3 regions of the Klebsiella sp. PK01 genome follow, and region 1 is predicted to be linked to each of the others. Evidence: predicted binding sites of a transcription regulator. Region 1 holds the regulator's gene; each other region holds the start of a gene.

Region 1 (3,250 bases):
CGCTTCTGGCCGCCAGCCTGCCGGCTCTGGCAAAAACCGGCGATACCGATCAGCCGATTCACATCGAATCCGATCAGCAGTCGCTGGATATGCAGGGTAACGTCGTGACCTTCACCGGTAACGTGGTCGTTACCCAGGGGACCATTAAGATCAATGCCGACAAAGTCGTGGTTACCCGCCCTGGCGGTGAAAAAGGCAAAGAGGTGATCGACGGTTTCGGCAATCCGGCCACCTTCTATCAGATGCAGGACAACGGCAAACCGGTGAAAGGCCGCGCGTCGAAAATGCATTATGAACTGCAGAACGATTTCGTGGTGCTGACCGGTAACGCGCATCTGGAACAGCTGGATAGCAATATTCAGGGCGATAAAATCACCTATCTGGTGAAAGAGCAGAAAATGCAGGCCTTCAGCAACAAAGGCGGTCGCGTGACTACGGTACTGGTGCCTTCGCAGTTGCAGGACAAAAGCGGCGATCAGCAAAAGAAAGGTAAGTAATCCGTTATGGCAACATTAACTGCAAAAAACCTCGCCAAAGCCTACAAAGGCCGCCGCGTGGTGGAAGACGTCAGCCTGACCGTCAACTCCGGTGAAATCGTCGGTCTGCTGGGCCCGAACGGCGCCGGTAAGACCACCACCTTTTATATGGTGGTGGGCATTGTGCCGCGCGATGCCGGCAACATTATCATTGACGATGAAGATATCAGTCTGCTGCCGCTGCACGCGCGCGCGCGCCGCGGCATTGGTTACCTGCCGCAGGAAGCCTCTATCTTCCGCCGCCTGAGCGTCTACGATAACCTGATGGCGGTGCTGCAGATTCGCGACGATCTCAGCAGCGAGCAGCGTGAAGATCGCGCTAAAGAGCTGATGGAAGAATTCCACATCGAACACCTGCGCGATAGCCTGGGCCAGGCGCTCTCCGGCGGTGAACGCCGCCGCGTCGAAATCGCCCGCGCGCTGGCGGCGAACCCCAAATTCATCCTGCTGGATGAACCGTTCGCCGGGGTCGACCCCATCTCCGTTATCGATATTAAACGCATCATCGAACACCTGCGCGACAGCGGGCTTGGCGTACTCATTACTGACCATAACGTCAGGGAGACGCTGGCGGTCTGTGAACGAGCTTATATCGTAAGCCAGGGCCATCTCATCGCCCACGGCACCCCGCAGCAAATCCTTGAAGACGAGCAGGTTAAACGCGTGTACCTTGGGGAAGACTTCAGACTCTGATAGGGTAGAGGTTATAGACGTTTTAGCCGGAGATATTGACCCTGAACATGAAGCAAGGTTTGCAATTAAGGCTAAGCCAACAGCTTGCCATGACGCCCCAACTGCAGCAGGCCATCCGCTTGTTGCAGCTGTCCACGTTAGAACTCCAGCAAGAACTCCAGCAGGCGCTGGAGAGTAACCCGTTGCTTGAGCAAACCGATCTTCACGAAGAGGTTGAAACCACAGAAGCCGAGGACCGCGAGTCTCTGGATACCGTCGACGCGCTCGAACAAAAAGAGATGCCGGACGAGCTCCCGCTGGACGCCAGTTGGGATGAAATCTACACCGCCGGCACGCCGTCGGGTAATGGCGTCGACTACCAGGACGATGAACTGCCGATCTATCAGGGTGAAACCACCCAGAGCCTGCAGGATTATCTGATGTGGCAGGTTGAGCTCACGCCTTTCACCGATACCGACCGCGCGATTGCCACCTCCATCGTCGATGCCGTTGACGATACCGGCTACCTTACTATTCCCATTCAGGACATTGTCGATAGTATCGAAGATGATGAAATTGGCATTGAGGAAGTGGAAGCGGTACTCAAACGCGTGCAGCGTTTCGATCCGGTCGGCGTCGCCGCCAGGGATCTCCGTGACTGCCTGCTGATCCAGCTTTCACAATTTGCCAAAGAGACGCCGTGGCTGGAAGAGGCGCGGTTGATCATCAGCGAGCATCTTGATCTCCTGGCCAACCACGATTTCCGCAGCCTGATGCGCGTCACCCGCTTGAAAGAAGACGTTCTGAAAGAGGCGGTTTGCCTGATCCAGTCGCTGGATCCGCGGCCGGGGCAGTCCATACAAACCAGCGAGCCGGAGTACGTGATCCCGGATGTGCTGGTGCGCAAGGTTAGCGGCCGCTGGGTTGTCGAGCTCAATTCCGATAGCATTCCGCGGCTGAAGATTAATCAGCAATACGCGGCGATGGGCAATAATGCGCGCAACGACGCCGACAGCCAATTTATCCGCAGCAACCTGCAGGAAGCCCGCTGGCTGATTAAGAGCCTTGAGAGCCGTAACGATACCCTACTGCGCGTCAGCCGCTGCATCGTCGAACAGCAGCAGGCCTTCTTTGAGCAGGGCGAAGAATTTATGAAACCGATGGTGCTGGCGGATATCGCCCAGGCCGTCGAGATGCATGAATCAACAATTTCACGCGTTACCACGCAAAAATATCTGCACAGTCCACGAGGTATTTTTGAGTTGAAGTATTTCTTCTCCAGCCATGTCAATACCGAAGGCGGCGGCGAAGCCTCGTCTACCGCCATTCGCGCGCTGGTGAAGAAGTTAATCGCCGCGGAAAACCCCGCGAAGCCGTTGAGCGACAGCAAGCTCACCACCATGCTCTCCGATCAGGGTATTATGGTGGCACGGCGCACTGTTGCTAAGTACCGAGAGTCTTTATCCATTCCGCCGTCAAACCAGCGCAAACAACTGGTCTGACACAACCGATAAGGAAGACACTATGCAGCTCAACATTACAGGACACAACGTCGAGATCACTCCTGCTATGCGCGACTTCGTCACCACGAAGTTCAGCAAACTGGAGCAGTTTTTCGATAGGATCAACCAGGTCTATATTGTGTTAAAAGTAGAGAAGGTGACGCAAATCGCGGACGCCAATTTGCATGTCAACGGTGGCGAAATCCATGCCAGTGCGGAAGGGCAGGATATGTATGCCGCTATCGATGGTCTTATCGATAAGCTGGCAAGACAGTTAACAAAACATAAAGATAAACTGAAACAACACTAATTGTCCGGGCGATCGCCCTTATCCGCAGCCCGCGGATAAGGGCAGCTCAGGTGAAATTATGATGAACAACGATTCCGCTCTACAACTGAGCAATGTCCTTAACCAGGATTGTACCCGTAGCCAGGTTCACTGCCAGAGCAAGAAACGCGCGCTGGAAATCATCAGCGAACTGGCGGCGAAGCAGCTAGGTTTACCGCCGCAGGTGGTCTTTGAAGCGATCCTGACCCGTG
Region 2 (3,250 bases), 590 kb from region 1:
GTAGCGCCGGAACCGATAGCGGGAAGACGCTCAGCCGATGGTACAGATCGGCGCGAAAGCGCCCTTCCACCACCTCCTGGCGCAGATCGCGGTTAGTCGCCGCCAGCACCCGCACATCGACCCGCAGGCTGCGGTCATCGCCGACGCGCTGAATATCGCCATACTGCAGCACGCGCAGCAGTTTCGCCTGCAGCGCCAGCGACAGTTCGCCGATTTCGTCAAGGAACAGGGTGCCGTTATCAGCCATCTCAAATTTACCGCTGCGGTTGCTGATAGCCCCGGTAAACGCCCCTTTCACATGACCGAACAGCTCGCTCTCCGCCACGCTTTCCGGCAGCGCCGCGCAGTTGAGATAGACCAGCGGGTTAGCGGCTCGCGGCGACCCCTGATGCACCGCCTTCGCCACCAGCTCTTTACCGGTGCCGGTTTCGCCGCTAATCAGCACGTTTAAATCCGAGGCGGCGACGATATCGATCTCTTTTTTCAGCTGCAACATAGGGGCCGACAGGCCGATAATCTCCTGACGCTCAGGCTGCGCGTAATTCACCGGCTGCGCCGGCAACACGTTTTGCGCCTCAAGGCGGGCGATGAGCAGCGCGTTATTCAAGGCGCCAGCCACCAGCGCGGCAATCAGCCGCAGCTCTTCATCGCTGAAGCTATCGAAACGGTCGGCATCCATCCCGTCCAGGGTCAGCGCGCCAATCAGCGTCTGCCCGGCAAACAGCGGCAGGCCAACGCAGGCGTGAACCTTCAGGCTCTCATGGCCGGGGATCAGCCCGTCGTAGGGGTCGGGCAAGTCGCTATCCGCCGGGAAGCGCACCACATCCCCGGCACGCGCAATCGCCTCAAGCCGCGGGTGCCCTTCCAGGGCAAAGCGCCGACCGAGCACATCCTGCGCCAGGCCATCGATCGCCAGCGGCACAAACTGATGCGCCTCATAGCGCAGCAGCGCCGAGGCATCGCAGCCGAGAATCTGCCGCAGGGTAGTAATCAGGCGCGAAAAACGGTCGCTGTGACCGATATCGCTTTGTAAATCAATGGCGATTCTCGCCAGCGCGTCGACGGAAAAACTCATTGCCGCTCCATTGTCATTTTGACAATACACATTGTCATATCGACTATTTTAACAATAGTCATTTTGACAGCAACCAAAATCAGCAAAAATTAAAAATAGCTAATTATCAATGAATTAAAAAGTTGGCACGCAACTTGATATAAGCCAATCAACTGAGTTTAAACACACTGTATTGATTGAGGTTGCTATGTCTATTGCGGTTAAAAATAACATTCTTTGGGTTGGCCAACGCGATTGGGAAGTGCGTGATTTCCACGGTACCGAATATAAAACGCTGCGCGGCAGCAGCTATAACAGCTATCTCATCCGTGAAGAGAAAAACGTGCTGATCGATACCGTCGATCATAAATTCAGCCGCGAGTTCGTACAGAACCTGCGCAGCGAAATCGATCTGGCTGACCTCGACTACATCGTCATTAACCATGCCGAAGAGGACCATGCCGGCGCGCTGACCGAACTGATGATGCAGATCCCGGATACGCCGATTTACTGCACCGCCAACGCCATCGACTCGATCAACGGCCACCATCATCATCCAGAGTGGAACTTCCACGTGGTGAAAACCGGCGATACTCTCGATATCGGTAATGGTAAACAGCTGATCTTCGTGGAAACGCCGATGCTGCACTGGCCTGACAGCATGATGACCTACCTGACCGGCGACGCGGTGCTGTTCAGCAACGACGCCTTCGGCCAGCACTACTGCGACGAACACCTGTTCAACGATGAAGTGGACCAGATTGAACTGTACGAACAGTGCCAGCGCTACTACGCCAACATCCTGACGCCGTTCAGCCGCCTGGTGACGCCGAAAATTACCGAAATCCTCGGTTTCAACCTGCCGGTGGATATGATTGCCACCTCCCATGGCGTGGTCTGGCGCGATAACCCGACGCAAATCGTCGAGAAATACCTCGAGTGGGCAGCGGATTATCAGGAAGATCGCATCACCCTCTTCTACGACACCATGTCCAATAACACTCGTATGATGGCGGACGCCATCGCTCAGGGGATCACCGAGGTTGATCCACGGGTGGCGGTGAAAATCTTTAACGTCGCCCGCAGCGACAAAAACGACATTCTGACCAACGTTTTCCGCTCGAAAGGCGTACTGGTGGGCACCTCCACCATGAACAACGTGATGATGCCGAAAATCGCCGGGCTGGTGGAAGAGATGACCGGGCTGCGTTTTCGCAATAAACGCGCCAGCGCCTTTGGCTCGCACGGCTGGAGCGGCGGCGCGGTAGACCGCCTGTCCACCCGCCTGCAGGATGCCGGTTTTGAGATGTCGCTGAGCCTGAAAGCCAAATGGCGCCCGGATATTGACGCGCTAGAACTGTGCCGCCAACACGGTCGCGACATCGCCCGCCAGTGGGCCCTCTCGCCGCTGCCGGTTGCTGAAGCAGCGACAACGCCGGAACAACGGGACTGCGCCTGTGCCGCCGCCGCGGCCGCCGATCTCGGTCCCATGATGCAGTGCAGCGTGTGCCAGTGGGTCTATGACCCGGCGAAAGGCGAACCTAACCAGGATGTACAGCCGGGTACGCCGTGGAGTGAAGTGCCGGACAATTTCCTCTGCCCTGAGTGTTCTCTTGGCAAAGATGTCTTTGACGTACTGGCGATGGAGGCAAAATGAGTGATGGCATCGTCATCATCGGCTCGGGCTTCGCGGCCCGCCAGCTGGTGAAAAATATTCGTAAGCAGGATACGCAAATTCCGCTGACGTTAATCGCCGCCGATAGCATGGATGAGTACAACAAACCGGATCTCAGCCATGTCATCAGCCGCGGGCAGAAGGCCGACGATCTGACCCTGCAAAGCGCAGGTGAGTTCGCCGAGCAGTACAATCTGCGTTTGTTTCCCCATACCTGGGTAAGCGATATCGACGCCGAAAACCGGTTAGTGAAGAGCCAGGATAACCAGTGGCGCTACGACAAACTGGTGCTGGCCACCGGCGCGACGCCGTTTATCCCGCCGGTGCCGGGGCGCGAGCTGATGCTGACGCTGAACAGCCAGCGCGAATATGGCGCGGCGCAGAGCCAGCTCCGCGATGCCAAACGGGTGCTGATCGTCGGCGGCGGCCTGATTGGCTGCGAACTGGCGATGGATTTCTGCCGCGCCGGTAAAGCGGTAACGGTAGTCGATAACTCAGCCAGCGTGCTGGCGGCGCTGATG
Region 3 (3,250 bases), on a different contig from region 1:
GGTGCTGCTCTTCGACGTCCAGCGTCACGTTCTCGAACGGCTCTTGTTTACGGCCATCGATTTCGCGGAAGATAACTTTCGGACGGGAAACCGCCATCTCGAAACCTTCACGACGCATGTTTTCAATCAGAACGGACAGGTGCAGTTCACCACGACCAGAAACGCGGAACGCATCGGCGTCTTCGGTTTCTTCAACGCGCAGCGCAACGTTGTGCACCAGCTCTTTGTTCAGACGGTCCAGGATCTGGCGAGAGGTAACGAACTTACCTTCTTTACCGCAGAACGGAGAGGTGTTGACGTTGAAGAACATAGATACGGTCGGCTCATCAACAGACAGCGCCGGCAGCGCTTCGACGTTCTGCGGGTCGCAGATGGTGTCGGAGATGTTCAGCTCGCCCAGACCGGTGATCGCGATGATGTCGCCAGCTTCGGCTACGTCGCTCTCGATACGCTCGAGACCCAGGTGAGTCAGTACTTTACCAACTTTACCGTTGCGGGTTTTCCCTTCGCTATCGATGATAGTGATCTGCTGGTTCGGCTTCACTTTACCGCGCTTGATGCGACCAATGCCGATTACGCCAACGTAGTTGTTGTAGTCGAGCTGGGAGATTTGCATCTGCAGCGGACCGTCAAGGTCAACGTCCGGCGCCGGTACACGGTCAACAATCGCCTGGTACAGCGGGGTCATGTCGTCAGCCATGTCTTCGTGGTCCAGACCCGCGATACCGTTCAGCGCGGAAGCGTAAACGATCGGGAAGTCCAGCTGTTCGTCGGTCGCGTCGAGGTTAACGAACAGGTCGAATACCTGGTCGACAACCCAATCCGGACGCGCGCCCGGACGGTCAACTTTGTTGATGACCACGATCGGCTTCAGACCGTGAGCAAACGCTTTTTTGGTAACAAAGCGCGTCTGCGGCATCGGGCCATCAAAGGCATCAACCACCAGCAGCACAGAGTCAACCATGGACATAACACGCTCAACTTCACCTCCGAAGTCGGCGTGCCCTGGGGTATCAACGATGTTGATACGGTAATCATTCCATTTGATTGCAGTGTTTTTAGCGAGGATGGTAATCCCACGCTCTTTCTCCAAATCGTTGGAGTCCATCACACGTTCTTGTGCTTCAGTACGTGCGTCGAACGTACCGGATTGCTGTAGCAGCTTATCAACCAGGGTAGTTTTACCATGGTCGACGTGCGCGATGATGGCGATATTACGCAGATTTTCGATCACAACTTTGCCTCAGGCATTAGAAATAGCGCGTTATTGTACACGTATTAAGCGAAGGACTGAACAGGATCACAAAGATCCTCCGCAAACAAGTATTGCAGAGTTTGTTTGTGATCGCTTTCACGGAGCGATAAAAGGGCACCGTAATAAAAATTGCACCAAAATGGTGCTCAATGTTCACATCGAGGCACTATTTTGGTGCATTATCTCCATCATGGTGCAGTCCTTTTGCACTATGGTGCGCATGATACAGCGTTTTACCGTACTTTTAAAAGTTGGCACAGATTTCGCTTTATATTTTTTAAGGCAACAACGCCACTTTTAAGTAGTAAGAAGTTCGTTACCACGACGACAATGACCAATCCGGGAGAGTTTAAGTATGTCCGCTGAACACGTTTTGACGATGCTGAACGAGCACGAAGTGAAGTTTGTCGATCTGCGCTTCACCGATACCAAAGGTAAAGAACAGCACGTCACGATTCCTTCCCATCAGGTAAATGCCGAATTCTTTGAAGAAGGCAAAATGTTTGATGGCTCCTCGATTGGCGGTTGGAAAGGTATTAACGAATCCGACATGGTCCTGATGCCGGATGCCACCACGGCGCTGATCGACCCGTTCTACGAAGAACCTACGCTGATCATCCGCTGCGATATCCTGGAACCAGGCACCCTGCAGGGCTACGACCGCGACCCGCGCTCTATCGCCAAGCGCGCTGAAGAATACCTGCGCGCCACCGGCATCGCCGACACCGTTCTGTTCGGGCCGGAACCAGAATTCTTCCTGTTCGATGACATCCGCTTTGGCGCATCCATCTCTGGTTCCCACGTAGCCATTGACGATATCGAAGGCGCATGGAACTCTTCTACCAAATACGAAGGCGGCAACAAAGGCCACCGTCCGGGCGTGAAAGGCGGTTACTTCCCGGTTCCGCCGGTAGACTCCTCTCAGGACATCCGTTCTACCATGTGTATGATCATGGAAGAGATGGGCCTGGTTGTTGAAGCTCACCACCACGAAGTGGCAACTGCAGGTCAGAACGAAATCGCCACCCGCTTCAACACCATGACCAAAAAAGCGGACGAAATTCAGATCTACAAATACGTTGTACACAACGTCGCTCACCGTTTCGGTAAAACCGCGACCTTCATGCCAAAACCAATGTTTGGCGATAACGGTTCCGGCATGCACTGCCACATGTCCCTGTCCAAGAACGGCGTAAACCTGTTCTCCGGCGACAAATACGCGGGCCTGTCTGAGCAAGCGCTGCACTACATCGGCGGCGTTATCAAGCACGCTAAAGCGATCAACGCCCTGGCGAACCCGACCACCAACTCCTACAAGCGTCTGGTCCCGGGTTACGAAGCGCCGGTCATGCTGGCTTACTCCGCCCGTAACCGCTCTGCTTCCATCCGTATTCCAGTGGTCGCCTCTCCGAAAGCGCGTCGTATCGAAGTACGCTTCCCGGACCCGGCTGCCAACCCGTACCTGTGCTTTGCCGCGCTGCTGATGGCCGGCCTCGACGGTATTAAAAACAAAATCCATCCTGGCGATGCGATGGACAAAAACCTGTACGATCTGCCGCCGGAAGAAGCGAAAGAAATCCCGCAGGTTGCCGGTTCTCTGGAAGAAGCCCTGCAGGCTCTGGATGCAGACCGCGAGTTCCTGACCGCAGGCGGCGTCTTCACTGACGAAGCTATCGATGCTTACATCGCCCTGCGCATTGAAGAAAACGACCGCGTACGTATGACTCCGCACCCGGTTGAGTTCGAACTGTACTACAGCGTCTGATTTTGCTGTAAATCCATGGTGTTCCCGTGTTGTGGCACGGGATACCAGGGATGTTTTGTTGCCGTGGAAACTTTCAGCCCATCTCAGGATGGGCTTTTTTCACCAGCAACACGCTGATCTCTCGCGCTTTTTACCAATAAAAAGCTATACTGCACTAAAATAGTGCAACCATTTCAGGAGACTGTCAGATGGCAACAGGCACACAGCCCGATGCTGGGCAGATCCTCAAC

What was found. The regulator sigma-54, encoded in region 1, starts transcription at its own class of promoters, with help from an activator protein. The targets are predictions, from matches to a motif close to GTTGGCACANNTTTCGCTNT.
Region 2: norV (anaerobic nitric oxide reductase flavorubredoxin) is a predicted target of sigma-54. The motif match lies at 1,197-1,216, and genes of this name have one in related genera.
Region 3: glnA (glutamate--ammonia ligase) is a predicted target of sigma-54. The motif match lies at 1,506-1,525, and genes of this name have one in related genera.

Annotation. Positions count from the first base shown of each region.
Region 1 covers NZ_JBYEZM010000003.1:705,644-708,893, forward strand. The annotation lists gene lptA (lipopolysaccharide ABC transporter substrate-binding protein LptA) at 1-497, shown strand, start outside; gene lptB (LPS export ABC transporter ATP-binding protein) at 504-1,229, shown strand; gene rpoN (RNA polymerase factor sigma-54) at 1,277-2,710, shown strand; gene hpf (ribosome hibernation promoting factor) at 2,733-3,020, shown strand; gene ptsN (PTS IIA-like nitrogen regulatory protein PtsN) at 3,079-3,250, shown strand, end outside.
Region 2 covers NZ_JBYEZM010000003.1:112,056-115,305, forward strand. The annotation lists gene norR (nitric oxide reductase transcriptional regulator NorR) at 1-1,075, opposite strand, end outside; gene norV (anaerobic nitric oxide reductase flavorubredoxin) at 1,263-2,711, shown strand; gene norW (NADH:flavorubredoxin reductase NorW) at 2,708-3,250, shown strand, end outside.
Region 3 covers NZ_JBYEZM010000011.1:13,642-16,891, reverse strand. The annotation lists gene typA (ribosome-dependent GTPase TypA) at 1-1,234, opposite strand, end outside; gene glnA (glutamate--ammonia ligase) at 1,611-3,020, shown strand; gene glnL (nitrogen regulation protein NR(II)) at 3,209-3,250, shown strand, end outside.